Regions from separate parts of the Paenibacillus anseongensis genome, predicted to be linked through region 3. Evidence: riboswitches for the same ligand, from Rfam matches in the RefSeq annotation. Region 3 holds a riboswitch; each other region holds the start of a gene.
The links. A riboswitch is a leader RNA that binds a small molecule or an ion and turns the genes downstream of it on or off. The one in region 3 is predicted to bind cobalamin.
Positions count from the first base shown of each region.

Region 1 (10,077 bases), on a different contig from region 3:
TCGTTTGCACCACGATTTCCCCGAGACGCCGGCCCGCTTCTACATTGTCCGTTCCGATATAAGCCAGCCGCTTGCTGGTTGGAGCATCCGTATCGATGGTCAGCACTGGTATGCCCCGCTCCACCGCCTTATTGATCACGGGCGTAAATAGGCTGTCGTTCAGCCCCTGCACGATGATTCCGTCCACCTTGGAAGCGATGGCTTTCTCCAGCAATTTAATCTGCTCCTCTATGCTGTTACGTACCGGTCCGATGCATTCGATGGCAATATTGTCGGCCTGCGCCGCCTCCGTCGCCCCCTTCTCCACCAGCTGCCAATAGGGATGCCCCTGCTCCTGCTCAATCAGTACGATATGCCGCCCCTTGAAGGCTTGTTCCTTTTCCCCCTTCAGTTCATCGACAATATACTGGATTTTGCTGGACTCCGAAGCAAAGCGGATCAATAAGAAGCCGAACACCGATATGATCAGCGCGATGCTGACCAGCCACTTTTTATCCGTCATGTTTCCACCTCTCAACTTACCATTTATCATAGCGGAAAAAGAAAGCGGATACAATAAGGGAAATGGATTAAACTTCCATGAATATTTATTGTTTTCAGGAAATATTTGTTAGCATGTTTGTAACATACGACGTCAAGACTTTGTTTTCGTGAAAAACAAAAAGGCCAAATAATCGCCCTTCAGAAGTATTAGAAAACGGAGCCCGCAAACCCGCGGCGCTCCGTTAATTTTGTTTCATATTAAAACTTAATTTGTCTGATCCTCTATCCAGTAAGACCAGTTAGGGCTGAGTTGTTTCTTTTTGAGCATCATTCTTATAGTGGAAAGCTCTCATAGCAACAACGGCTGCCATTTCCCTTGTTACCTCATTGCTAGGTTGGAAACGGTTGTCCCACCCGGACATAAGCTGACGTGCCATAATCGTTTGTACATCAGCTTTCGCCCAATCGGACACTTGGTCTAGATCTTCAATGGCTGGCGTTTGCCCACCGGCTTGAATGCCCAGCGCTTTGACGATGATAACCGCCATTTGCTCTCGTGTCAGCTTCTCGTCCGGATTAAATTGATCGTTCGTGAAGCCTGTAATAAAGCCTGCTTTATACGCTGCATTCACATAAGGATAGAACCAATCCTTCTGAGAGACGTCTTTGAAGTTAATGATACTGCTTGTCTTTACATCTATTCCGAGGATGCCCACTAGAATCTTAGTGAACTCTGCTCTTGTAATAGTGGCTTGAGGATTAAATTTTCCATTGCTGCCGTCAATAAATGCTTTCTGAGATGCTTCTGTAATGGCCTCCATTGCCCAATTTGAAATTAACTGGGTGTCGGCATACAGATTTTTCAGATCAAACGGCTTCACCGTCTCCTGCTGACTTACGGAATAGGAAACGAAATTCGTGAAATGATTTGTTTTAATAAGTAGATCTTTGTCTTTTACAAATGCGTAGGTAATTTTTTCATTCCCTTTTGTCGCCTCGGCACCTTTGGCATCCGACTCATAAACCTCAATCGGTGTGAAGGTATTCCCTTCGATAAATCCTACACTTTGATCTTTAGCACCTTTGATGACAAAAGTAAGCGGCTTATCGAAAATGACGGATTGATTCGCATTCCCCATGGCAAAAGCATAAGCCAGCTTCAGAATCTTCGTTTCCGCGCTTTTTAGACTGCCTTTGACGAGACTCTGCAGATTTGTGTCATCCGTATTCAAAGAGGTTAGCAGTTCAACACTAGGCTCTCCTGACTTCAAAACCGTGCCTTTGTCGATCGAAACGGTGATATTGCCTTTGTTGGCGGTGATCATTGGGATATTGTCTTTCACTTCATCCAAGTTAAGAAAGACCTTGGCTTTCACATTAGGAATGTTAATCGTAATAAGCTCTTTGTCCTTCAATTCCTTGGTGATATTTACGTTGTAATTTTCGGTAATCGTTGCCGGAACATCAATAACTGTCTTTTTATCCGTTGATTTACCGGTTTGTACGGGATCGCCTGTATATTTTTGTCCTAGATCTTCTCCCAAATTAGTCGTATAGCGCCATTGCAGACTGTCGCCATCCTGAAGCGTATATTTGCTTGCGCCAAAATTCGGATAGTCGCCATTTACATTGTACATCCAACCGCTGCCGCTGCCGTGGTCGAATTCGCCGTCACCTGCAATGGATTGCACATATACGCTGTTATATTTCTCAGACCATTCATATTCATAGCTAATCCCGCGGCTATCTAATGCTCTCTTAAGCAAGCTCCAAGCCGTATCTCCCGATTGAAGTTCTACGCTTGTTGCAGAGATAACATCACCCTTGCTGATCGTACGCTTATCAACGGATATGGTAGCATGCTTCGTCGGTTGAGGAATTCCTCCGCCTCCGCCTCCACCAATTGGCGGTATTTCAACCGTGCTTGAAGCGTAAGCGATAAAGTCGGTAAAATGCTTGGTCTTGACAATCAAATCGTTCCCACTGTCGTAGGCGTATTCATTATTGCCACTTGCTTGGCCTGCCTCATCACTTGCAAACTTCTGAATCGCATGCGGCGTTCCATTCTCGATAAAGGCAGCTTCTTTGCCCTGCATGCCAGTGAAAGTCAAAGTGACGAATTGATTGAACTCTACTCGGTTAGTACCGCCTAGCGTGATGGCCTGTTGAACGGTATCCAGTTTCTTGCCGTTCGCAATAATCGTGTTAATTTTATCTTTTAATGAAGAACTTGCCGCATCATTGGTTGTGATTAACTCCAGTCTGGATGAATCCCCACTAACAATTTGGGCTCCCTTAGGGATGACCATGGAGATGTTGCCTTTAACTGCCGCGATTTGGGGCAAGCTGCTGTTCAAAGGCAAATTGACTTGAATTTTTGAATTGGAATTATTCGGAATTTCTATCGTTAATTCTTTATTTGCATCTGCACTCGTTACAGGAATGATGTAGTCTTTATTATCGGACGGGATCAAAATTTTAGGTTGATCACCGTTTGGTAACGGGAGCTCATTATCGCCTGGAGTAGGGACATCGACGACATCCGTCATATCATACAGACGATTGTTTCCATTCACGAATCGATCATAGGCTACTAAGGCATATGTGCCTTGATCCGTTGCCATGCCATCGACGGCTCCCGATTTAATATGCTTAAAGCCGCCATCTTCTGCTGCAAATGACATTAAGGCATCTAGCGCAGATTTTCCATTTTTAATAAACCTTTCGTCGGTGTTTGGATCAATGCCTAAGGCAGTTAACGCCGTAATGACTTGCGCAATACTTTCGCTGCTTTCGCCAAATCCGCCATCGCTGCCCTGCGTTTTTGCCAACCAAGCAATTGCACGCTCTCCAGCACTTTTTACATCTGGTCGGGTAGAGTAATAAGGTGCAAGAGATTGCAGCGCCATTGACGTTATATCGACATCAGGTTTACCTGGGATTAGCGCCCATCCGCCGGCATTCGCTGTTCCTTTACTTACTTCTTTTTCTAAAATATAATCGATCAGGTTATTTCTTGTAACTTGAATTTTCCCTGCCGGTACGACTGGAATATCAAAGTTTCTGGTATCAAACGCAATGAGGGCAAATATAGGGCCATTTATGCCTTGCTTGATGACATAATCATAGTCCGAAAGTGCCTGCGTAAGATCATAGCCCCCAACTTCTCTTGGATTTTTTCCAATAGAAGCTAGTCCAAGAATGGCTCTTGAGTGCTCTGTTCCTTTGGATTTATCCAAAACTCCTGAGTTTTCAGCCATTAACTCTTTTACTTCTTGTTCTACATTATTGTAATAAATTTGGTAATAGCCCGCTGGGACAGAATAATTAGCTCTAGCCAAGGAAAGGACTGACCATTCCCCGCCACCCGTTCCAAAAGTCGGTTTATTTACCGTTTTCACAATATAGGCTAAATTCTTATTTAAGAGTTGTTTCGGGTTGCTTACACTACTAACTTTGTAAGTAATAGTAAACGATTGCTCAGCAGAATTCCCTGAGGAATCAGTAGCTGTAACAGTGATCGTGTTGGCTCCGACGTTAAGAACAACGCTGTATTTATCGGCAACCTTAGGTATGACTATTCCGTTCAGCTTCACTTCCGGTGCTATAACTTCAGCGCTGTTATCTGTTACGCTAACACTAAAGCTAAGATTTGGCTCTGATACTTCTTGGTTATTCGTTAGGCCATTTACGGTTATGCTTGGTTTTTCAACGTCAACATCTGTCATATCATACAGACGATTTTTTCCATTCAGGAATCGATCATAGGCTACAAGTGCATACGTGCCTTGATCAGTTGCCATAGAATCTACTTTTCCTGTTTTAACATGCTTAAAGCCGCCATCGGCTACCGCAAATGACATTAAAGCATCCAGAGCAGAATTACCATTTTTAATAAATCTAGTGTCTGATCTTGAATCTATGCCGACTGCTGATAACGCGGTTACCACCTGTGACAGGCTCTCGCTGCTTGTACTTCCGAAGCTTGTATAGCTTCCTTCACTATTTTGAGATTTGGAAAGCCAATTAACAGCTCGAGCTATCGCTGCTTTTACATCTTCATTAGACTGAGCATACGGAGCAAGGGATTGCATCGTCATTCCAGTGAGATCGACATCGGGTCTACCGCCGGGAGATAGCCCCCAGCCTCCTTGATCGGCGTTACCTTTGTTTGATTCTCCATCTATCAAATACTTAATTAGTTTATCTCTTGTTGTTTGTACTTTTCCCTCTGCCGCAGAAGGGATTGCATAGTTTTTAGAATCAAATGAAAGCAGAGCGAAGATTGGACCATTCATGCCTTGTTTAATGACATAATCATAATCCGAAAGTGCCTGTAAAAGATCATAGTCTCCAACAGCTTTGGGATCTTTGCCAATCGAAGTTAATCCCAGGATGACTCTCGAGTGCTCTGTACCTTTCGTTTTATCCAATACCCCGGCATTGGCAATCATTTTATCTTTTACTGTGCTAGCTACATTGTCATAGTACGATTGATAATAGCCATCAGGTACAGAGTAGTTAGCTCTGGCCAATGAAAGGACAGACCATTCTCCGCCGCCGGTTCCAAACTTCGGTTTATCTACCGTTTTTAGAATATAGGCCAGGTTTTTATTCAACTGTTCTTTCGTATTGTTTACAACACTAGCTTTGTACGTAATGGTGAGATTTTGCTCTGCCGTATTGCCGAATGCGCCTGTAGCGGTGATGGCAATTGTGTTTACACCTGCGTTTAGAACAACATTGTAAGCTCCACCTGTCTTGGAGATAACAGTTCCATTCAACTTGACTACGGGTGTAATGACAGCCGAGGTGTTATCCGTCGCTTCCACATTAAAGCTAATATTTGCCTGCGATACTTCTTGCTTATCCGTCATCCCGGTTACTTTAATTGTAGGTTTAACATTACCATTCAGACTGGCTAGCGCACTATCGACGTCTTGCTGCTTACTTTCCATGTTGGTAAGCAGCGAATACGCTTGATCATATAGGGACTTAACAACTGCATTCGATAGAATCGCCGCTTTATTCGGATCACTGTTTATCTCTGCGATCCTAGCCGTCAGTGCATCCTTGTTAGCTGTTTGTATAAAGCCCGGACTCCACTCGTCGCCCCCCAGCGATGCTCCAAAGCCATACACCGTGAACTGAGTTCGAACGACATCCCCATCATGTGGGATATAGTCGGACATCCCTACATTCGGAAAAACATTATTTACGGCATACATCCACCCGGACATAGGCGTATAATCGAATTCTCCCAGCCACTGCTCGTTATTCTTTGTACCTAATTGAACGCCATCTGCATCCATTTGCTCTTTGATATAATTCGGTACATTTACTTGACTACTAGCGTCTTTAACCTTAGATAAGTAAAAACGTTCTTCCGTACTACCAGTATGCTGAATATTATCCTCACCCAATACGCGAGTGAGCACAGCTGCTCCATTTTCACCTTCGTAAAAAGGAACTTTAACCGGTTCTTTAGAATAACCTTGGCCTAATGTAAATTTTTCAACGGAAAGAGTTAGATTCCCAACCGGAATGGCCGGTGCCGTATTGACAGTCAATGACTGAGTAGCTCTGACGATTCCCGGTGCTGCAGTTGCTTGATAATCCGTAACTTCAAGCGAATAATTTCCTGCACTTACACCTTTATCAAATGCTGCTATACCGTTTGGGTTCGTTACGACTGCTGTCCCACCGACAGTTACTTTCACACCGCTAGCCGGAGAGTTAATAAGTTGATTGCTTGACCAATCATAAGTGCTCTTCGTAACCGTTACAGAGAACGGCTGGTTGGCTTTAACATCCCCAGGTTGAATCGAAATGGATTGAACTAGTTGCGTATTAAAATCACCGTAATACACACTAACTTGGTCATTGCTTTCTAGTTCAAACTGATCCATTCCTACTGCAGGTATGATCCATTGCCCTTGACGTTTAACGGCAAAGTTCCATCCGTCATAGCCATTGTAAAGTCCTGCGTGTATCCCATTAATTCCTGACACATACGGACCATAGGCTGAATTTGTAATGTCTAATTGAATTTGGGCTTGCCTTAAATCAGCTTGCAACGCTTCTAATGCGTTTGAACCTTCCGCCGCTCCTTCGTGGATAAGTCCTTGTGGTCCTTCGATGTGAAGGCCAACTGAAACCGGTCCTTGATTCGCAGCGAAAATTGGATTAGCTGGCGCAATGGCGGTGAATAGGACAGATAACACCATGACCAATGACATCAAGGACGACATAGCTTTACGATGCATTTTGCTTAACATACTTTTCTTACCACTCCTTCAATTTTGTTAAAAAGCAAAGCAAAAAAAGGCAAGCCCCAGAGTGGGGTTTGCCTTTGATTCCAACAAAAAAACAACATCCTTGTGCCAAAAAAAGGCATAGGAATGCTAACTAATTTCTCACCCCCCGGAGAAACAGTGCGACAAGCAAAATAGGCAGGTATCCTGGCTCATGCATCCTCGTAAACTTTTCGCCTTCCCATCCCCTCAAGTGGGGACAGTGGCCTGATAGAAAAGCAACTCCGCATTTACAGTGGCGGGACCGCGCAGGTGTTGCACCTGACTTCCCTTTTAAGCACTTTCGACTCTGTTATCGATTGTGCACCTTATTTGCAATTATATAGTTGTACTGCCCATACTAGCGTTTAATCATTTATTTGTCCAGTAGATTCATAGGTTGATAGAACAAAAATATATGTAACTAAATGTTTGGTTATTCATAAACTCAAACTGCTTCGGAATGGGATCTGCCAGCAATTTTAAGCTATGTTAAACCTTAATGCTGGTTTTTACCCCAAAAGAATACCGCCCTTTGAAAGGACGGTTAATTTAACTATCGTTCTGAGTTTGGATTTAAAGAATGCGAAATATTTGCTTGAGATGGTGCTCCAAATGGTCAACATAGTCTTTAATAATCCACTCTAATGTTACAATCCGTTCTTCGCCCAAATCACATGAATTCTGTAGCTTATCTTCGGGAATTTTCGCAATAACAGTAGCTATCTGCTTATTCAGACTTAACCATAAGTTTAAGATATGTTCAATTGGAAGGTTCTGATAATCCATAAGTTCTACCCAATGATTTTGGGCGTACTTAACCGCCGTGTAAGGCTGAACTTCATATTGAGCACTAACGAATCGGTGCAAATTGTTGAGAGCAGAGTCAGACAAGTGTCCTAATATTTCTTTTATTGACCATTTGTTAGGCTGCGTTCGCTCAGAAAGAGCGAGTTCGGATAAAGCATCTATTTTTGACGGTAATTCGGTAATCCAATGGTTTAGGCTTTCTAGTGTTGGTTTAATAGTTTTCACTCCAATCTTGGTATACGCATTATAGCAAAATGTCGTACGTCTCCATTGTGCTTCATTCTTAGCGGACGTGAAGAATGCTATAACGAACACATTCTCATTTTAGTTAGTAGTTGTTGTCCACTCCTTTCCCGCTTACTATATCGATGACAGCTTGATACAGATTAGGGGGATACTCCGCAATCCGGTGACATAGATACAAGTACCATTCATGACCGTATGGAACATAGATCCTTATAGGATTGCCCTCACTGCGAATTCTGTTAGCGAGATCCGGGCGGATCCCGTACAACATTTCAAGCTCGGCTTGAGAGTTTGTTAACCAGCCTCTCTCTAATACGGCATTTATGATAACGTCGTCATGAGTAGCAATAGATACTTGATGGCCTTGCCGGATTGCAGCTTCGACTAACTCCAAATAACGCTCATTCAGTTCAGGCGATCGTACAATCGATAGATACACCGACTCCTGATAAGCCCCTTTTACTATGCGGATCCGGCCAGGTGACGTTAACGCTGCCAAATCCTCTGGTGTTCTCGTAAGATGCGCTTGCAAGGTAATGCCAATACTGGAGCATTCAGTTGCTGCCCGCTTATAAACGGATAAGATACCTTCGGTTTTTCCCGACTCCTCCATGCTGATAAACAATTCAATATTCGTACCTTCGGCTTGTTTTGCCATTTCCATCAAGTTGGAGTAAGCAAGAGAAGGACTTATCATTAATCCGATATGCGATAAATCGAACGACACCCGGCCCGGAACCCCAGACTGCTTCAATCCCTGAATAAGAGCTATCATCTCAGCCACGGCCTGTTCGCATTGTATGGCATCAGAGGTATTCTCACCAATATATTCAATAGAAAGAGAATAGCCTTTTCTCCATATCTTTTCTCCGGTTTCCAATCCCTCCTGAAGGCTATCCCCGGCGATATACCTTAACGCTGCTTGACGTAAAATCCGGTTTACTTGCGGGTTCTGCTCCACGTAATCTTTCAAATCCCTGCGACGCGCAATAGATTTTAAAGCTGTTGTTAATTGCTGCTCCAATTTCAAATGTTCATTCATACGGCATGCCACTCCCTTTTTCCGAATTGTGTTTATTGTAGGAGATAAAGGAGTGATGGTATTGTAAAAAATTGCTCTTCAGCTACTTAGATATTGCGTACTTTTGCGGGGTAACTCCTACAATCTTGCTGAACGTTCTCGAGAAATGGCTTTGGTCATAAAATCCCGCTTCTACCGCAATATCAGCAATTGGCCGCAGGTTCTTCGTAAGCTCTATCTTGGCATGATTAATCCGAAGCAGGTTCTGATAAGCATGGGGAGGCATATGGCTTGATTGCTTAAACAACCGAATCAGATGGAACTTACTTATATCCGCAATCCTTTCCAGATCGTCCAAAGTGATCTTTTCTGTATAATATTCATACAGGTATTCTTTTATCAAATTAACGTATTTACGATCTTGTCTGTTATTGCTGCGCTTATGCGCGAGGTCGGAATCATTCCGGCTCACTACAGTCTGGATGAGCTCGATGAGCGAAATTTCAATTTCTAGCGGAGTACCTGCTCCCGTTAAGGATTTCATTGTCCGGTTGATGTGAATCCGGCAAGCCTTGTTCTTCCCCTCTTCCAGTAGAAAAGGAATATGAAGCCGGTCAAGCTCCTGCCGCTTCAGCCCCTGAAGCCAATCCTGCTTGATAAACAGCATCTTGTAGCTCCAATTGGCCCCCTCTTTCGGATGGCAGGCATGAAGCATCATAGGAGGAAAGCTGATCATACGGCCTTCCTCCACCCGGTGCATGGTCCCGTCACACCACGCATAGGTCTCCCCCGTATCGATCAATCCTATGGAATACTCCTCATGAAAATGCTTCTGATAGGCGAAATCACTCTTCCGGCATAGTTTTGCTTCAAGAAACGGAAGTGCTTGGTCGCGGTAAAAGATGACATTCGGCATATATATTGATCACCTCTTCATTCAAGAGATAGTATATTAACCCGCGGACTTCATAGAGTCAACCGTTAACACTCTCTGGCTCGCGATAAAATCCCATAAAGCTCATTAAGCTTCCGTATCTCATACGTCGGAACGATGCCGGTGTCGTTAGTCTGCCCCGCAGGGTTAAACCAACAGGTGTCCAGACCGGCCAACTGCCCGCCTTTAATATCCGCGGTTAAAGAGTCGCCGATGATCAACGCATGTTCCGCTTCAAAATCGAGAATCCGCGCAATCACGTAATCGAAAAACTCCTTCATCGGCTTCTG
Region 1 covers NZ_WSEM01000034.1:369,316-379,392, forward strand. The annotation lists gene GON05_RS32675 (sugar-binding protein) at 1-502, opposite strand, end outside; gene GON05_RS32680 (S-layer homology domain-containing protein) at 783-6,761, opposite strand; cobalamin riboswitch at 6,918-7,123, opposite strand; gene GON05_RS32685 (DinB family protein) at 7,353-7,811, opposite strand; gene GON05_RS32690 (proline dehydrogenase family protein) at 7,915-8,874, opposite strand; gene GON05_RS32695 (AraC family transcriptional regulator) at 8,957-9,769, opposite strand; gene GON05_RS32700 (YjjG family noncanonical pyrimidine nucleotidase) at 9,835-10,077, opposite strand, start outside.
Region 1: another riboswitch for cobalamin. It lies ahead of GON05_RS32680 (S-layer homology domain-containing protein); the one in region 3 lies ahead of GON05_RS27845 (S-layer homology domain-containing protein).

Region 2 (10,077 bases), on a different contig from region 3:
GACTGGGGTCGGCGCTTTTCTTTCCTATGTACTCCGTACCGATGGTATCTGCTGTATTTGATTTGATTGGTTCAACGGAAGAAAGCGCCAGGCAAAGAGAGGAGTATATCGTGCTTCGTGAGCTTGCTTTAAATGTTGGAAGGGTCTCCGGGGTGCTGCTGTTTATTTGTGTAATTTCGTGGAGCAAGGCGCCACTTGTCATTAATGTGCTTTTATTAATCATCGGCAGTTCTCCGCTTTTTAGCTGGTATTTTATGAAAAAGCAGTTATCTGTAATTAAAACTTGACATCTCTGGGGCTTCCCGATAAAAATGTGGATAGTGTTGGTTAATGGGAAGAGGAGGGGGCAACCCTTGACACATAAAAAAATGGTGAACAGCATCACAGAGCTGATTGGTGATACACCGGCTGTCCGAATTCAACGGTTGGTGGAGCCTGGCGATGCAGAGTTGTATGTCAAACTTGAATATTTTAATCCAAGCGGCAGTGTAAAGGATCGGGCGGCTTTTAATTTAATCGAGCAGGCCGAGAAAAATGGGCTGCTTAGCCCGGGCGCCACGATCATCGAACCGACGAGCGGCAATACAGGTATTGGCCTCGCGATGAATGCAGCAGCCAAAGGATACAAAGCCATTCTCATCATGCCGGATAATATGTCGAAGGAACGGATTAACCTGCTCAAGGCCTATGGCGCAGAGGTCGTCCTGACTCCTGCTGCGCTGCGGATGCCAGGAGCTATCGCCAAAGCACAGGAGCTGAGGGATCAAATCCCGAACAGCTACATCCCTCAGCAGTTTGAGAATCCGGCGAATCCGAGCATTCACCGGGTTACGACCGCCCCGGAGATTTTGGAGCAGATGGAAGGGCGTCTGGATGCTTTCGTTGCAACTTCAGGCACGGGAGGAACTATTACCGGAACGGGCGAGGTGCTTCGCGAGAAGCTGCCGGACATCCAGATTTATGTCGTGGAGCCCAAGGGATCTCCTGTTTTATCCGGAGGAAGCCCAGGACCTCATAAGCTGGTTGGCACGAGCCCTGGCTTTGTACCGTCTATTTTGAATACGAGTATTTATGATCAGATTGTACAAGTGACAGATGAGGACGCAATCGGTACGATGAAAGACTTGGCTAGTAAAGAAGGCATTCTCGTAGGACCATCCGCCGGTGCTTCGGTTTGGACGGGACTGCAGGTCGCCCGTAAGCTTGGAGCGGGGAAAAGGGTGCTTTGTATTGCGCCGGATACCGGTGAACGATATTTAAGTATGGATCTATTTTGATTAAAAGATAGGCGATGAGTACGGCTGCTGGACTAAAATGTCCGGAAGTCGTATTTTTTTTGTAAATCGCGAAAAAATATTGAATAAAAATTCATGATTAGGTATAATTATAGAAGTAATAAAGCGATCGCAGAGAGGTGGATTTACCTTGAAATTAGCTTATATTAATGGACATCCCGAAAGTGATCAACTTCATGATTTTATACAGTCTTATACAAATGAATGCATAACAACCGGTACTCAGAACCATGTGAACTGGAATCAGTTGGAGTCTCAGAATGTGATTTCTGTGTATGACGAAAATACGCTTGTCGGGATCGGCTGTATGGCTGGGGAACCGAGTATCCATGTGCGGCCTACGTATGAACACCGTGAAATTGAACATACCGTTGCTAAATTGCTGAAAGCTGGCATTTAAACGGGTTGTATAAATAATAAGCTGCCTGGATCAGGCGGCTTTTTGTTATTCTCATGCAGGAAAATTCATTTATACACAAATTATCTGAAAATTTGATGAGCGGAGTAATTGAATTAGGACAGCAATTCATTGTAAGATTAAAGGATGAATGAATACGATCACAGAAAGGTTGGTTAACCATGGATGCTTTGAAGCTTAAAATTCTCGAATTACTGAAAGAAGACGCCCGCCGGAGTGCGGAACTCATCGCCACAATGTTAGGAACGGCGGAGGACGAGGTGGCGCGAGCGATAAGCGAGATGGAAGCGGATAAGGTCATCGTCAAGTACGCGACAGTTGTTAACTGGAGCAAGGTAGATGACGAAAAGGTTACCGCCCTGATTGAAGTGCAAATTACGCCTGAACGCGGACGCGGGTTCGACGCTATTGCGGAACGGATCTATTTATATCCAGAGGTCAAATCTGTTTATCTCATGTCTGGCGCTTATGATTTACTCGTAGAGGTTGAAGGCCATTCGCTTAAACAAGTTGCTTCTTTTGTTTCTAACAAGCTATCGCCAATTGATCGCGTGCTTTCAACCAAAACGAATTTTATCTTGAAAAAATACAAACAAGACGGCATCATTTTCGAGGATCAGGCTGATGATCATCGGATGCTTGTCTCTCCGTAAGGAAGAGGTAAAGCCATGATCAAAAATGAGACAATCGTAGAGCCGAACAAAGTGAAATCGATGCAGGGCTACCTTGCTCCTGCCGTACGTGAAATGAAGCCTTCAGGTATTCGGAAGTTTTTTGATCTAGTAAGCAACAGCAAGGATGATATTATTTCCCTTGGTGTGGGGGAGCCGGATTTCTCAACCCCTTGGCACGTTCGTGAAGCAGCCGTTTACTCTTTGGAACGCGGCAGAACGAAATATACGCCAAACTCAGGAATTCCTGAGCTTCGCGAAGCGATTGCGGATTATTTGTACACATCCTTTAAAGTGAAATATGAGCCGTCGAATGAAGTCCTTGTGACCGTCGGAGGCAGTGAGGCCATTGATTTGGCACTGCGCGCTTTGATTACGCCGGGGGATGAGATTCTGATTCCAGAACCTTGCTACATCTCTTATTCGCCTATTACGAGTATTAGCGGCGGCGTTCCTGTCGGAATCGAAACATTCGCGAAGGATCAATTCAAGCTGACTGAGAAGGCGCTTCGTGATGCCATTACGCCACGCTCCAAGATTTTAATTCTATGTTATCCAAGCAATCCTACTGGCGGCATTATGACTTATGAGGACTGGCTGCCAATTGCCAAAGTCGTGGAAGAGAACGATCTTATTGTGATTTCGGATGAAATTTATGCGGAATTGACCTATGGGCAGAAGCATGTAAGTTTTGCAGCTGTTCCAGGCATGAAGGATCGGACGATTCTAGTCAGCGGCTTCTCCAAGGCTTTTGCGATGACTGGCTGGAGAATGGGATATGCATGCGGTCACCGAGAGTTGATCTCCGCTATGACCAAAATTCACCAGTATACGGTGATGTGCGCACCTGTGATGGGTCAAGTAGCTGCACATGAGGCTTTGACGAATGGTTTGGAAGAGAAAGACCGTATGATAGAGTCGTACAATCAACGCAGGCGCCTGGTCGTCAAAGGGTTCCGCGATATTGGACTGGAGTGTCACGAACCGCAGGGTGCTTTCTATGCGTTCCCAAGCGTTGTTGCCACAGGACTTACTTCAGACGAATTTGCCCAGCGGCTTTTATTCGAAGCTAAGGTTGCTGCTGTACCAGGAGATGTGTTCGGTTTAGGTGGGGAAGGTTTCTTACGCTGCTCTTATGCCTATAGTGTATCTCAACTGAATGAAGCTTTAGAGAGAATTGGAAAATTTCTAAGAAATTTGTGATTCAATCTGAAAAATCTATGTTAATTATTCATGAAAACTGGTATTCTTGTAGTAAGGAGGGATGAGCATGGCTTTCATGGAATACCAACTATCAACCTATCGAAAACATCTGCAAATTAATGAACAAGATTTCGAACAACGTTGGTTGACTAAGCGTGCTAAGAAACGTAACTCCCTAAACTTATTAGAAGAAGAGATTCATTCTCTGCGACGCAGGTTAGAACAGATGGTTCTGGACGGAGAGGAAATGACATCCGAATCTGTCGTAGAACTCAGTACGATACTTGATCTCAAAATAAATGAATATATGAATAATTGGAAGAAAAGTCGGTGAAAGCCGACTTTTCTCGCGACTATCGATATATTTAGATTCGTATACGGAGGTACTCTTACATCATGAAATTGAAATTTCTAATGGTCATGCTAGTGTCAGCGCTTATGGTGATAGTTGCGGGTTGTGGAGGACCAAAGCCGGATGTTTCTATCTTTGTCATGGGTCAAAATGGATTTCCAAGTGATGCAGGTGAGAAGCTAGAGGCATCTTTAAAATCGAAGATCGGCGAAACTCCTACCGTTAAGCTGAATACCTCTCCCATTTTCTCCATGGAAAAAATGATCGTTGAATTGGCGGCAGGCGGAAACGGCATCTTTATCCTGGCGGATGACCAATTTAAAACATTAAGCAATCAAGCAGGCTTCGTATCTTTGGATGAGACGATTAACCCTTCGGATTATCCGGACGGTGTTATCGAAATTGCGGAAGAGGGCAAGCCCGCCGAAAAGCATCTGTATGGAATTCCGCTCTCAGGCAACAAGTGGATGAAGGAGCAAGGCTTTGAAGGAAAAGGACTTATTGCTTTCATTCCTGTCAATGCCCCGAAAATGGAGGAAGCTAAGCAAGTACTCAAGGTTATTGCACAAAAGTAGCAAGAAGTCTATAATCGACAATTAGATTGATAGTCAAATATGCAGCCATTGGTGCCGGCAACGAATTCACTTATGAATTTCATTGCCGCTTAAAAGGGAAGCCGGTTGAAGTCCGGCGCGGTCCCGCCACTGTAATCCGGAAGAGAAGTATTGCCGGGGAGCCAGGATACCTGCCATGGTGCCGTTACGACATCCTTCGAGGAAAAGGATCGCTTTAAATCAGGAAGCAACGGATTCGTTGCTGAGCACCGCGATTTATCGTCCCCTTTGTTCCTTAGGAACAGAGGGGTTTTTTATTTGGGAATTATCGAAATCACAGGTTTCAGAGAGAGGGGTTACACCATGCAAGTGAAAAAGAACGGGATCAAGAGGACGCTCCTCTTATCGGTTGCTTTAGCGACAGCGGTTAGCTTAGCGGCTTGTGGTAAGCAAGAAGCGGAAATTACGAGTCCATCTAAGCTTGGCGGAGAGACAACGACGGCGCCTACTCCTGCTGCAACAGTAGCTGCGACATCCAAAAAGACGGCGTATCCGCTGAAAATTAAAGATGCAACGGGGAAAGAATTCACTTTTGACAAGGCGCCGGAGCGGATCGCATCGGTTTCTCCTGCAGAAACGGAAGCACTTTTTGCACTTGGATTGGATGATAAGATTGTCGGCGTTTCCGATTTCGATGATTATCCGGAAGCTGCGAAGTCCAAGCCCAAATTGGGAAGTATCACGAAGCCTAACCAGGAAGCTTTGATTGCGACTAATGCGAATATTGTCTTTACAGGTGTCTCGATGAAAGCGGACACGGTTGAAAAACTGCGTGAATCGAACATCAATGTGTTTAAAGTGGAGCCAAAGACATTGGATGATGCGATTGCGAACATTGAAACTTATGGTTTGATTACAGATCGTCAGGAACAAGCTGAGAAAATCGTCTCCAAGATGAAAGCGGATCGTAAGAAGGTTGTCGATGCCGTGAAAGATGTAAAGCAGGAAAATAAGAAAAAAGTATACATAGAATTCAGTCCGGGCTGGACCGTCGGCAGCGGCGAATTCATGGATGAGCTGATCAAACTTTCGGGCGGCATTAATGTAGCCGGCGACGGTAAAGGCTGGTATCAAATCAGCGAAGAGAAAATTATCGCACAAAACCCGGCTGTTATTCTCTTTGCGAATGGTGTCGTAGATACCAAAAGCAAGATGTCGCTTGATGAAATTATTCGCACACGAAGCGGCTGGGATGCTATTGAAGCTGTGAAGAACAAACAGGTAATCGGTCTTGACCAGAACCTGCTGAGCCGTCCGGGACCGAGATTGACCGATGGACTGTTGGAAATGGCGAAAGGCATTTATCCTGAACTGGTGAAATAAATGAAAAAAAAACTAATGCTATGGGGAGGAGTAGGGGTTATACTCCTTCTTCTTTCTATTCTGGCAAGTTTATCGCTGGGAACAGCTAATCTCCCAGTACTACAAATTGCGGGCATCCTAGGGAAGCATATTCCTTGGGCAGGCGATTACATCGACGTCACTTGGCAGCAGTCTGCGGAGCAAATTATAAATAAGGTGCGTTTGCCTCGCGTATTGCTGGGGATTCTGGTAGGGGCCTCTCTCTCCGTTGCCGGAGCTGCTTTCCAGGGCGTACTGCGCAATCCGCTTGCCGATCCATACGCGCTGGGGGTTTCTTCGGGCGCTTCGGTCGGGGCAGCGTTTTTAATCTATTTTGGTCTGCAGATGGCTTTGTTTGGGCAATGGTCGGTTCCGATTGTTGCTTTTGTAACGGGACTTATTTCCCTTTTCCTCGTGCTTAAGCTGGCTCAGATCGATGGCAAGCTGAAGATGGAGACGCTTATTTTGTCCGGCGTTGTCATGCAGGCTTTTCTTGGCGCGATTGTTTCCTTTATGGTTTCGATTTCCAAGCAGGTCATTAATGAAATTGTTTTTTGGTTAATGGGCAGCTTGGCCATGAGGGGCTGGCCGTACATAACGATTATTTCGCCATATTTAGTCATAGGTTTAGTCATACTGCTTAGTTATGCAAGATCATTGAATTTGCTTGCGTTGGGAGAGCGGCAGGCTTCCCATTTGGGAGTAAATGTAGAACGCACGAAGCTGATTGTGCTAATCGTTGCTACATTTATTACGGCGGCAGCTGTCTCTGTAGCAGGTGTTATCGGCTTCGTAGGACTCATCATTCCGCACTTGGTTCGTCTGATCGTCGGTCCGGACTATCGTCTTATTATTCCTTTGTCCGCGATTGGCGGCGGCATCTATGTCTTGTGGGCGGACACGCTCGCTCGTACCTTGCTAAGTCCGACGGAGATTCCGCTTGGAGTTATCACTGCGTTTTTGGGGGCGCCATTTTTTGCCTATTTGCTACATAAGGATAAGAAAACGTTAAGAGGTTGAAAAAGATGATTAAAGTGCAGCAGCTTTCGCAAAGCTTTCATGAACGGCCGGTACTTGAAAATATAAGCTTTGAGGTCCAACACGGTGAGTTTTTTGGCATTATTGGGCCAAATGGCAGCGGGAAATCGACGTTGCTACGCCTTCTTTCCGGGATTGATCCGGTTAAAAATGGCTCGGTAGAGCTGGATGGCCGACCGGCGTCCGCCTATTCACGAAAGGAACTGGCCAGATGGCTGGCCGTTTTGCAGCAGGATGCACTGCCGCCGGTTGGATTCACAATTCGCGAAGTCGTGGAGATGGGCCGTTATCCGTTTCAGAATTGGCTTGGCGAAGATACCGTGGAAGCGGAGCAACTCATCGAAGCGATTATTCGTAAGCTGCAGTTGGAACCGCTTGTTGAACGAACGATTGAGCGTCTCAGCGGCGGCGAGAGGCAGCGGGTCGCGCTTGCGAAAGTCATGGCTCAGCAGCCGCGATTGCTTATGCTGGATGAGCCCACAACCTTTTTGGATATTGGGTATCAAGTACAGATGATGGATTATATTCGTGAATGGCAGCGCGAGTCGCAGTTAACCGTAGTGGCGGTTCTTCATGACTTGAATTTGGCCTCGCAATACTGTACACGGTTAATGGTGATACATAACGGAGAATTGGCAGCGATAGGAACGCCAGATGAGATTATTACAAGCAAATTAATTACAGAGGTCTATGGAACAGAACCTATTGTTCTGCAGCACCCAACGAACCAAGCACCACAGATTTTATTGCAGCCGGGAAAATAATGAACTTGGTAACGGAGGAATGGAAATGAGTAAATTGCAAACGATGATCGGAGCTATTGAGCCTATTCATGCAGATATGGTGGATCAGGCAAATAATCATTTGAATCAACTGACCAAACCACAGGGGAGCTTAGGCAAGTTGGAAGATATTGCACGACAAGTCGCCGGGATTACAGGTGAAGTGAAGCCGTTGTTTGATAAAAAAGCGGTCATTGTGATGGCTGGCGACCATGGTGTCTGTGAGGAAGGCATTAGTGCTTTCCCGGCGGAAGTGACACCGCAGATGGTGCTGAACTTCCTTCATGGCGGTGCAGCGGTTAATGTGCTGGCCAGACATGCTGGGGCAGACGTTGTTTGTGTGGATATGGGGGTTAACGCGGACCTGGAGCATCCGAACCTGGTTTCACGCAAGGTAAGAAAAGGTTCACGCAACATGGCGCGCGAAGCGGCACTTACGTTAGAGGAAACCGTACAAGCGATTGAGGCGGGCATTGAGTTAGTGGATGGCCTGGCTCAGCAGGGCTATCGACTTTTCGCGACCGGTGAAATGGGGATCGGCAACACAACGGCCAGCGCAGCGATTTTATGCGCATTGGGCGGTGTGGATGCTGAAATATCCGTAGGCCGCGGAACGGGCATTGACGACGCGAAATGGCTGCATAAGCGGTCGGTTGTCAACAAGGCGCTGGACGTGAACGGACTTCGTCCGGCGAAGGACAACGCCATAAGCACAAGCGGCGACTTCGCGCTTGAAGTGTTGAGCAAGGTCGGCGGATTGGAGATCGCCGGACTGGTTGGGGTGATTCTGGGCGCAGCGAAGAATCGGTGTCCGGTTGTCGTCGACGGCTACATCTCGTCGGCAGCAGCACTCGTGGCGATCCGATTAGCCCCGCTAAGCGCGTCCTACATGCTCGCCTCGCACTTATCTCAAGAGCAGGGACATGCGAAGATGCTCGAGGCTGTGGGCCTCTCTGCGATGCTGCAGATGGATATGCGCCTGGGCGAAGGAACAGGCGCGGTGCTTGCCTTTAACTTGATCGAAGCCGCAGGCAAGATCATGCGAGAGATGGCGACATTCGAAAGCGCAGGCGTGTCGCGGGAGTAGACAGCCTGAGAAGGAGGCGGAGGCGCCATGGCGGTTTTGGTAACGGGCGGCGCGCGCAGCGGCAAGAGCTCTTTTGCAGAGAAGCTCGCGATGCATGGTAGCGAGCGTGGGATCTATATCGCGACCTCCCACATCTACGATGAGGAAATGAGGGAGCGGGTTCGTCTGCACCAGCAGACGAGGCTCAGTTCGGGGTATCCATGGGATACCCGGGAGGAGCCGTTTCGGCTGTGCGAGCTCTTGCAGCAGCTGGACGAGAGCGGCGAGGAGGCGGTCGTACTGGTCGATTGCTTAACACTCTGGTTAAGCAACTGGCTGCTCCAGTATGAAGGCGAGCAGGACGCTTCCACTTTGGTAATGAAGCAGGTTGAGCAACTGGTGGATACAGTGTCTGGTTACCGTGGACGTGGACAGCTCATCATGGTAACGAATGAAGTCGGAGACGGCATTGTGCCGGAATACCCGCTTGGCCGCAGCTTCCGCGATTTGGCCGGAAGAATGAACCAGCGGTTAGCTGAGGTGTGCGAGCAGGTATTCCTGGTAACGGTCGGGATCCCTATTGAACTGAAAAGCATGGCTTACCGGCTGGATGGAAGCAAGCAGCCTTAAGAGGATCGGTGCGGTGATAACTGATGTGGATTTATTCCTGGCAGGAGATCGTCAGTATGACGGCTGCTGCTATTGTACTGGATTGGCTTATTGGCGATCCGAGATGGCCGACGCATCCCGTTATTCTTATCGGGCGTTGGATTCGCTGGATGGAAGGGTTACTGCGCAGTAAAAGCGACTCACCCACGAGTGAAAAATTTAAAGGAGTACTGCTTACAACTACTACTTTGATTATCAGCACGGGGAGTGTATTCGTCCTCGTTCTAGCCGCGCGTTCGGTTCACGAATGGCTCGGTTACGCCGTCTGTACGTGGTTGATTTCAACGACGATTGCGATCAAGGGACTCAAGGATGCCGCGTATCTCGTGTACAATCCGCTGCGCAAAGGCGAACTTGCCGACGCTCGCAAGTATACGGGCTACATCGTCGGCCGCGATACGGAAGCCTTGGACGAAGAAGAGCTAACGCGCGCGGTCGTGGAGACTGTGGCGGAGAACATCGTTGACGCGGTGATTTCGCCGCTCTTCTATGCGCTGATCGGCGGAGCGCCGCTCGCTATGCTATACCGGGCATCGAATACGTTGGATTCGATGGTCGGCTACCGAAATGATCGTTACCGTCATTTCGGCTGGGCGTCGGCCCGCTGGGACGACGCTATGAACTGGAT
Region 2 covers NZ_WSEM01000012.1:147,473-157,549, reverse strand. The annotation lists gene GON05_RS13130 (MFS transporter) at 1-287, shown strand, start outside; gene cysK (cysteine synthase A) at 369-1,277, shown strand; gene GON05_RS13120 (hypothetical protein) at 1,426-1,695, shown strand; gene GON05_RS13115 (Lrp/AsnC family transcriptional regulator) at 1,875-2,366, shown strand; gene GON05_RS13110 (aminotransferase class I/II-fold pyridoxal phosphate-dependent enzyme) at 2,382-3,587, shown strand; gene GON05_RS13105 (aspartyl-phosphate phosphatase Spo0E family protein) at 3,655-3,921, shown strand; gene GON05_RS13100 (hypothetical protein) at 3,984-4,514, shown strand; cobalamin riboswitch at 4,546-4,706, shown strand; gene GON05_RS13095 (ABC transporter substrate-binding protein) at 4,857-5,876, shown strand; gene GON05_RS13090 (FecCD family ABC transporter permease) at 5,877-6,914, shown strand; gene GON05_RS13085 (heme ABC transporter ATP-binding protein) at 6,920-7,696, shown strand; gene cobT (nicotinate-nucleotide--dimethylbenzimidazole phosphoribosyltransferase) at 7,722-8,801, shown strand; gene cobU (bifunctional adenosylcobinamide kinase/adenosylcobinamide-phosphate guanylyltransferase) at 8,829-9,410, shown strand; gene cbiB (adenosylcobinamide-phosphate synthase CbiB) at 9,434-10,077, shown strand, end outside.
Region 2: another riboswitch for cobalamin. It lies ahead of GON05_RS13095 (ABC transporter substrate-binding protein); the one in region 3 lies ahead of GON05_RS27845 (S-layer homology domain-containing protein).

Region 3 (10,077 bases):
GCGATGCTCGGAAATGATGATCGTAGTTCCTAATTCTCTATTAACTTTCACCAGTGTATTGAGAAAATCTGAAGAAGCGATCGGATCAAGTTGGCTCGTTGGTTCATCCAAAATTAAAACTGAAGGCTGCATGACCATCACAGAGGCCAAGTTTAAGAGCTGCTTTTGCCCACCCGAGAGCTCTGAGACGGACTTATGAAACCAGGTTTGCATCCCGAAAAAGTTAGCGATCTCAGCAACCTTCAGCCTGATGGCAGGCGTACGATAACCTAAGCTTTCCAGCCCGAAGGCCAGCTCATGCCAAACTTTATCGGTCACAATCTGATTGTCTGGCGACTGAAATACGTAGCCGATTCGGGATGATTGCGTTCTTGTATCAACCGTACCAAGATCCTCACCTTCAAAGCGGACTAGACCGCTCCTTTGGCCATGAGGCGTTAGCACGGTTTTAAAATGGCGCAGCAGTGTCGATTTACCGCACCCTGATTTTCCACATAAGGTAATGAATTCGCCTTGTTTTATTTGTAAAGAGATGTTGTCGAGTGCCAGTTTATCGCTACCAGGATAAGAAAATGTTAAATTTTCGATTGCAAAAGCTTCCACTTCCTATCCTCCCATACATTCATAATTAAAGGAATTGCACACATGACAGCATAAGAGCCTAATGCGCTAATCGTAAAAGCGGAAAGTCCATGCCCTTTCATCGACGGATAATATCGGAAATACATCGCTCCGCATAACGAACTTATCAAGACATAACCTCCTACTAGCGTTAAAGCACCAAGAGCCCATTGATCACGTCGGTCAAATGTGTAATTGGAATACGCCGTTCTTCCCTTTAGCCCGTATCCGCGGCTTCTCATGGAATCCGACGTTTCGATGGCATTCTCCAGCACCCAGGTTATCATAATGGACATGATTCGGATGCCATGTCTGATCCGTGTCATCACGCCGCCATTCGAAATGTCTCTGCCCACACATTTTTGTGAATCCGAAACCCTTTGGAATTGGGCCTTGAATGTCGGAACAAAGCGCAGCACCATCGAAAAAATGAGGGACATTGCCGGGATCAGTTTACCAAACAAATAAATGAACTTATCGGAGGTCATAACCGCATTGTAACAAGAGAACCAACAGATGACCGTTATTAGCATCGCAGCCGAAGCCACACCAAACGTAATGGATTCCAAAGTGAGTGGATTCCCGTTGTCCAAGTAAGTTAGAATCGTTACTCCTTCGTGATTAAACGCAGGATTGATGAGTGCCGTTATGATCAGCATGGGAAGCATAACGAGAAAATTAAATCGAATCGCCTTTTTCCCGTTCAAGTAGATCGAGTAAGCGAATGAAAAAAACAAAGAGATGATCAAGCATGCCGGATGCAGAAAAAACATCGAACACGCAATGACCATAACAAAATAAAGAAAATTTACAAGAGGATGATAGCTTGAGAACGCATCTTTCATTGTTTTGTTGCTCCCATAGCATTATAGGTGTCGCCAACGTCACGTCCCAAGTCACACGTATAGACCCATTCAATGACATCGCCATCTTTCAACTGATACCGACTGCTTCCGTAATTGGGAAACCAGCCGTTAACTTTAAACATCCAGCCCGAGAGTTCTCCGACATCAAATTCGTAGAGATTGTTGATTCCTTCGATATAGGCAGAATTATAGATGGGGGTATTCACGAACTCCATATGAATTTTATGCTTTTTCATTTCCCTTTGCAGAACGTTAAACACGGATTCGCCTTCGTAAAAGGTTACCTTTGTCGCTGGAAGGATGACTCCATCCTTGGGCACCAGCTCTACCTTTTCCTTATCCAGCAGCTTCATGTTATCTAAAATGGTCAAACACGTAACGGATAGGGTAGCCGTCATGGCCTTGTCAGAAATTTTGATGTTCTGAGGTTCAACAGGCAGCGGTTTCCCGGACGGGACAGGCTCCGTTAGGTATTTATCTTTACCTGTCTTAGGATCAATCTCTTGCTTGTCGGCAGGTTGACTGGCAGTAGGTTGGCTTTCAGCAGGTTGATTGGCAACAGGCGTTGGCGTTTCCTTTGGAAAGTCTTTATCGGATTCTTTAGCGGGTACTGCCTTCGTTGGTTCCGGCGTTTGCGTAGGTGCTGCCTCTAGCGGTTTAACCGTACTTACAGGCTGATCCGTTGATGGCTGCACGGCTGGGGGTTCAGCCTTAGAAGAATCAGGCTGCTGCTGGACAGCCTGACTCTTCCCTTCAACTTGCTGCCCAGCCGCTTCCGTCGTTGGTGCAGGCAATTTCGCTGGGATATTCGGTTGCGGTCCCATAAACAGGTAACTGGCTACGAGTGCAACCACGATAACGATGCCCGAAACGAGTTTCGTTTTCGTTATTTTCATAGGATCACCTGTTTCACAAAAGTTTAGAATTCATTAATAGTTGATATAGCATATCTGATACTTCACTGCGCGTTACAGCCGCTTCAGGTTGTATCTCTATCATGTCTTGAGACAAAATATGTTCACGATAAGAAAATGCTAGACTTGCTCTTGCCCATTCGGCCGTTTTCGTGTAATCCGTAAACTGAGCAAGCATATCTCGGATTTCGATGTCCTGCACATTCGTATCCAATCCGCAAAGTTTTGCCGCACGGGCAACCATCACAGCAGCTTCCTGCCGGGTAATGGTTTGTTCAGGAGTAAATGTATCCTCTGAAGTTCCTTGGATGAGGTTATAGGTGTAAGCCGTGCCTACATAGGGTGCATACCAGCTATCTGCAGAGACATCTTTGAAAACGGAAGCTGCCTTCAATGTCAGTCCCAGACTTCTGGTTACAATAGCTGCAAATTCAGCCCTTGTCATCGTTCGATCCGGTACAAATTGGGTGTCCGATATACCGTTAAGGATATTTCTTGCAGCCATCGCTTCTATGGATTTCTGATTGACATGTCCTTGAATATCCGTAAAAGTTCTACCTGCATTAGTAATAACGCTCGGCTTAACATCTTTATTTTTATTCGGCAATCCTTCGGTTTCCGGGGTCTTGGTTTCGTTGCCCGGATTCGTCTGAGAGCCCTTTTTGACATCTGCCATGTTGTAAAGACTAGTTTTCCCTGCACCTACTCTTTGTACGTTAACCAGCGTATAAAAAGCCTGCTCCGTAGACATCAGATTTTCACCGCTGCCGTCAGCTGTATGCAGAAATCCCTGTCCTTCTCGATAATAACTTAACAGATTGTCGACAAGGTTGTGGCCATTTTTAGTAAATCTGCGATCATCTGGACGGATGCCAAGCTCGCATAAAGCCATCAGAACTTGCGCCGCGCTTTCCAAATTCTCCGTCCCCCAGGTCGCGTACCCCCCCGAGTTATTCTGCATGTTGGATAGGGCTTCAACGGCCTTATCCGTTGCTGCTTTTACCTTTTCCTTACTTTGATATTTGGCGAGAGCTTGCAATGCCATACCCGTCACATCAGGGTCAGCCGTGTTACCAGATAAAGCAAATCCCCCGTCTGCCAACTGCCTTGTCAAGATTTCGTTGATATACATCTCTCTAGTCGCTTGAGTCTTCGCTTTTTTGTTCACAGGTATCTCATATTGGCCTGAATCCAGTGCAATCAGAGCGAAAATCGGACCGTTAATACCCTGCCAGTTCGTTTTCTCGAAATCCCCTAAAGGCTCTAACAAGTTATAGCCTGCTACATTGGAGGGGTCTTTGCCAATAGCGGTCAAAGCCAAAATCACTCTCGAATACTCCGTGTATTTCTTGTCATGCAAAACGCCGCCAAGCTCCTTAACATACTTTTCTACAACTTTGTAATAATCATCATAATAGCTCTGTGGGACTAAATATCCAGAACGAGCCAGCCCTATAACTGCCCATTCTCCACCTATAGATCCTACCTGCGGCTCTGAAACGGTCTTCGTCAGATAGGATGCAGTGTTCGTAACAACCTGAGAAATTTCTGCTTGATCAGCTGCAAAAGCCTGAATTGAACTGCTTACATAAATACAAAGAATAAGAAGTAGAACTGAAAGCTTCTTCATCATTCTCATTGCTCTCCCTCCAATATTTCAAATTAAATATTGGAGAAGGAGCAGAAATTGTTCTGCTCCTTCTCCATGCATGCTGCAAGCTATCGTTCTGTACTTTGATTCGTACCGTTCAATGGATTCGTTCCCATTCCCCATGGGTAACATTCCCCTGCTCTCATACTGATTAATTAGCATCGCAAAAAAGCCACCCTCTTCAGGGTGGCCTAACTTCTAATCATTGCGCGCAAAAATACACAATCTCAAATAAAATTATGCTAAGCATAATTTTGGTTCCCTCTTCTCACCCCCAAAGAATTAGAAACTCCATGAACAAAGGCAGGTCTCCTGGCTTATACGTCATTGCTTCTCTTCGCCTTCCCAATCTAGTATGCAAGACAGTGGCATTTTATGAAGAGTCGCTCAGTAATTACAGTGGTTGGGACCGCATCGGCTTCGTACCGAACTTCCCTTTTAAGCAAGCACCCGAAGTGAATACTTGCACCTTTATCTAGAACATTATTAAATTATGAACTAATGGTATCTCCTTTCTAATGTTTTGTCTACTTACTTTCATTTACTGATAGCTTGAAACTATCTCTAATAAATCGATGATCCTTAATCCATTCGGATACAATCATATAGACATTATCCTTCATATAAGGACTAAATGTGTCGTCATTCATAATCTCAACTTGCTGCGGAATAGTATCTACCAGCATGACACCATCCGTCTCAAATCCGCTCGGGAGCGCTCCAAGAGCACGGACCATGGAAATATAAATATTTTTCACAAATACTAGCTGGTCATTTTCAAAAATGAGATATTGCCCAATTCTCTCGATCGCATCCAGCTCTCCTCCAGCCTCTTCCTGCATCTCTCTTCGAACCGTTTGAAGAACGGGCTCCCCCTTCTCTCTCTTCCCTCCGGGCAACTCCCACCCCCGGCTGTGATGTCGAACAAGAACCAGTTTACCTTGATAGAATGCACAAATTAAGACACAGTTAGATTCACTAACGAGGCATTCCTTGGATAAAATAATCTTTTGATTCTGTAAAGCACCTGGAAATTCATACTTCACTCTGTCACCAACTTTATTTTTCTACTAATAAAAAAAGTATTTGATCCAAAGATCAAATACTTTGTTCAATTGTAACTTTAGTAGCTCAACCCTGGATATAATGGGAATTGCGCTGTCAGATCACTGACCATCCCCCGTACTTGGTTATGCACAGCTTCGTCCGTAGGATTTTTCAACGTTAACGCCACAATTTTGGCAATTGTTTTCATAGCTTCTTGATCCATGCCACGGGCGGTAACTGCTGGAGTGCCGATGCGGACTCCGCTTGTAACCATCGGTTTCGCAGGGTCGAAAGGAATCGCGTTTTTGTTTACCGTTACGCCTACTTCATCCAGCAAATGTTCCGCCTCTTTACCGGTGATACCCAGACTACGCAAGTCGATCAGCATCAGATGGTTATCTGTGCCTCCGGATACAAGATTGACACCTTCAGCCAAAAGCTCTTCTGATAACGTTTTGGCGTTAAGAACAACATTTTGAGCGTACGTTTTAAAATCTTGTTGAAGCGCTTCGCCAAAAGCAACGGCTTTAGCGGCGATGATATGCATCAATGGCCCGCCTTGCGTTCCGGGAAATACTGCTTTATCAATCGCTGCAGCCCAAGGCTTGCGGCAAAGAATCATACCGCCGCGGGGTCCGCGAAGCGTTTTATGCGTAGTTGTAGTTACAAAATGAGCGTGTGGCACAGGACTTGGATGTAACCCTGCCGCAACTAACCCTGCAATATGGGCCATGTCCACAAAAAACAAAGCTCCTACATCATGAGCTATCGCACCTAATGCTTCAAAATCAATGATGCGTGCATATGCGCTGGCACCAGCTACAATCATGCGTGGCTTATGCTTGAATGCCAATTTGCGAACCTCATTATAATCAATAAGCCCGTCGCTTTCTCTAACACCATAAGGAATAAAGTTATACAAAATACCCGAGGCATTAACAGGACTTCCATGTGTTAAGTGACCGCCATGCGCCAAGTTCATGCCAAGAACTGTATCTCCAGGTTTCAAAGCAGCTAAATATACCGCCAAATTGGCTTGCGCGCCGGAGTGCGGCTGCACGTTGGCATGCTCTGCGCCAAATAATTCTTTGGCACGATCACGCGCGATATCCTCAACGATATCGACATGCTCGCATCCGCCGTAGTAGCGTTTTCCTGGATAGCCTTCTGCGTATTTATTCGTCAAAACCGTTCCCATTGCTTGCAGAACAGCTTCGCTGACGAAGTTTTCAGATGCGATCAACTCAATTTTGTCACGTTGACGGCCAATTTCCAAATTCATTGCCTCAACAATTTTGGGGTCTTGTTTACGTAATTGTTCCACAGTCTATTGCTCCTTAGCATCGTTTTGTTATAAAAAAGATATCATAGAGCTGTGGCTATAGAGTAACTGGATTTAACTATATCTAGATATAGTTAATGGCTATATCAGTAGGAGACAGAGGAAACTTACCTACCTCATTAGAATGGAAAATGAATCACCCGCCCACACAACCGCTCAATCAATTCCCGCTCATGGCTAATCACCAAAACACCCGCACGCTGCCGTTCAGCCCAACGCAGCACCGCATGCCAGATTTGCGCTTGTGTAATAGCATCTAACATGGTAGTCATCTCATCCGCAATTAAATAGCGTGTTTCCGGCCCCAGCGCTCTGGCCACCCAAATCCGCTGTAGCTCTCCGCCGGACAGCTCGTTCGGATAGCGATCTAGCCATGTGTCCTCAATCGATAATTCCGAGCGCATAACAGGGTCCATCATACCTGACTCTTGAAGAGTTCTCCGCAGCTTCCACCTCGGATTAACCGCTTGTTCAGGATGCTGCAGCACTAACTGAACAGGGTTTCGCGAACCCTTCCTATGCGGAACCCCGTCCACACTTACATGTCCTTCTTGCATTCTCATATGACCTGCAAGTAATTGCCCTAGCGTGGACTTCCCACAACCACTTGGTCCGACGAGTCCTACGATCTCATCTGCTCCCACTTGAATATCAAGGTTATGGAAGACCCACGCCTCTTTCCCATAACGATACCCCAAAGACTTCCCCTCAAGCACTATGTATGCACCTAACCTTTCCGCTTCTTACCGTGCGCGACTCAGGAGCTTGTTGTTCACATTCCGAGGTGGCCATAGAACAACGTGGAGCAAAAACGCAGCCTGTCGGCAAAGCATCCGGCAGCGGTTGAGCCCCGGGTAAAGGATTAAATCCGTTGCCCGGGAGCGCTCTCCATAACGCTTGCGTATACGGATGCCGCAGCCTCTGCCCTTCCCCTGTGAAATCGCTACGGGGTGCAATTTCAACTACGGTCCCGGCATACAATACAGCAATCCGATCGGCTACCGTCAAAGCTGCTTCAATGTCATGTGTGATCAGCATGACCGCACAACCTTCCTGAGCCAGCTGCTTGAATCGGCTTAAGGTCTCACTCATAGAAGGCGCATCTAAGCCTGGAGTGGGCTCATCCGCAATCAACAACTGAGCTCCGCTTACAGTTGCGGTTGAGACGAGAACTTTTCGCGCCATACCTCCAGAAAGTTGAAAGGGAAACAGTTTGGCGACAAAGTCCGATAACTTATATTTGCTAAAAGCTTTTCGCTGAAGCTCGGCCGGATTTCCTCGCCGAACCGCTTGTCTCACTTGATCGCCAACACGCATTAAGGGATCCAAATACTGCACAGACTGAGGAATAAGCGCGATTTCTTTCCCACGCAAACCCTCCTGCCTTTCAGCAGTCAGTTTCTCCCCTTTAAAGCGAATTGTCCCCTTAACTTGAGCATTGCCGGGAAGAATGCCCAAAATAGCGTGAGCCAGTAGACTTTTGCCGGAACCGCTGGAACCTACGACAGCTAGAATTTCTCCGGCATCGATCGAAAGCTCCAATTTATGTATGGCTTCCGTTTTTTTAGGGCGAAAGTGGCGATCCAACGTATTAAAGCTGATCGATAGTTCACTAACCTCCAACATCAAACTGAATCCCTCTTTTCAAGCTTAAAATGTGTTTAATGCTCATGTGCGCGTCTGGGATCTACCCACGTCTTCAAGTTCTCTCCCAACATGGCAAAAGCCCGAACCAACAGTAGCAAGCACAAGCCAGGGAACAACGCCAGCCACCACATGCCGGAAGATAAATACCTCATAGATTCGGATAAAATAATGCCAATCGCCGGCTCATGCGGGGAAAGTCCCATCCCTATGAAGGTAACGGCAGCCTCATGCAAAATGGCATGCGGAACGATTAAAATAAGCCCGACCAAAAGCTGGGGCAGCAGGTGCGGGATGATATGCCTTGTCGCAATCCACCAACTGGATTTTCCGAAATTACGCGATATGGAAACATACGGTGCGAAGCGGATCTGCATCACCTCAGCACGTATGACCCTTGTTAAAGCAGGCCAATGCGTTAGTGCGACACCGATGATAATACCTTTAGCCCCTCCACCTACAACAAAAGCAATCAAGAGGAGCGTTACAAGATGCGGGACGCTGAGAAACAAGTCCGTCAGCCAACTCACTAGTCGATTCACCGTTTTTCCCATAACGGCTGCCGCAAGCCCCATAATCCCCGCTATGATGACGCTTGAAGCTCCAGCAACAACACCGACCCTAAGGCTAAGCGCCAATCCTTTGATCGTGCGTGTTAACATATCTCTTCCTAACCAGTCCGTCCCAAAAGGATGGGCAACTGACGGCGCGAAATTACGTTGGTTCAAGCTAGTAGACAAGCCTGAGGAATCCATCCCTACAGACATAGCGAAAATGGTAAATAAGACGAGCATAGCAGCAACCGAGGTTAACGCAAGCTTATGACGATCATGCAGCCATCTCATGGTTTACCGCCTTCTTTCATTCTGGGATCAATCAGGCGATAACTCATATCAGCCATTGCATTTCCTGAATACACGAACACAGCGCTGAACAAAACTATGCCTAACAAAAGCGGAACATCGCCTCGGAGCCCTGCCTCCACCGCCGCCTGCCCGAGCCCAGGATACGAAAATACCTGCTCAGCAAGAACCGCTCCGCCAAACAACTCACTAAATGAAGCAAATTGTAGCGTGATTGCAGGCAGAGCCACATTCCGAAGCCCATGTCTCCAAAAAATTTGAAACCCCCGCTCCCCTCTCGCTCTTGCAAATATCCAATAGTCTTTGTTTGTAATATCAACCAGTTTTTCTCGCGTATGCAAAGTGATTGCTGCAACTCCGGTTACACTAAGTGTCAATGCCGGAAGCAGCATATGGCGAATTCGATCGAGCAGGTTGACTTCCTCAGAAGTAACCCCGGCAGGAACAGCCAAACCAACAGGCAGCCATCCCAACCATACCGCAAAAACGAGCATGAACAGCAAGCCAATCCAAAAAGTAGGCGTCGAGGATAGCGTGTAACAATACCAGCGAATCAGACGATCGATCCAAGTATTCCGATTCATAGCAGCTAGAACACCAGAAACAAATCCGATGATGCCGGATAGGACCCAAGCAATCCCCATCAGAGCAAGAGAGGCAGCAAATCGTTCGCCAATCACTTCGAGCACAGGCCTCCGGTAGATCATTGACGTTCCTAAATCACCGCTTGCCACAGCACACAGCCAATTCCAATACCGTGTTACCGGCGGTTCATTGAGTCCCCAGTACTGCATGATCATCTCTCTCTGTTCAGCGCTTACCTTCATCATATCGGCACCAACATAAGCCTGAACCGGATCAATAGGTGAGAAGTGAACTAATAGAAAAGAAATAGCGCTCACGGCAAGCAACAGCAGGATCAACCCCAGTCCTTTTCGTAAAAGGAACGGAGCCAGCATCCGGCTGACCCTTGTCAAGTTAGAGAATTCCCGCTCTATGATTTCCATTGCCATTCCTCGATGTTATCCGTTACCGGCCAGCCATGTCCGTGTGGATGGATTTTTTGCTTGCCGATATCAAGTCCTGTTCTCACCAAGTACAGATGATCCAGATTAATCAACCATGCCCA
Region 3 covers NZ_WSEM01000026.1:7,348-17,424, forward strand. The annotation lists gene GON05_RS27830 (ATP-binding cassette domain-containing protein) at 1-603, opposite strand, end outside; gene GON05_RS27835 (energy-coupling factor transporter transmembrane component T) at 576-1,466, opposite strand; gene GON05_RS27840 (DUF4430 domain-containing protein) at 1,463-2,383, opposite strand; gene GON05_RS27845 (S-layer homology domain-containing protein) at 2,397-4,040, opposite strand; cobalamin riboswitch at 4,338-4,540, opposite strand; gene GON05_RS27850 (NUDIX domain-containing protein) at 4,580-5,098, opposite strand; gene GON05_RS27855 (serine hydroxymethyltransferase) at 5,176-6,423, opposite strand; gene GON05_RS27860 (ABC transporter ATP-binding protein) at 6,561-7,139, opposite strand; gene GON05_RS27865 (ABC transporter ATP-binding protein) at 7,150-8,067, opposite strand; gene GON05_RS27870 (ABC transporter permease) at 8,103-8,930, opposite strand; gene GON05_RS27875 (ABC transporter permease) at 8,927-9,955, opposite strand; gene GON05_RS27880 (ABC transporter substrate-binding protein) at 9,943-10,077, opposite strand, start outside.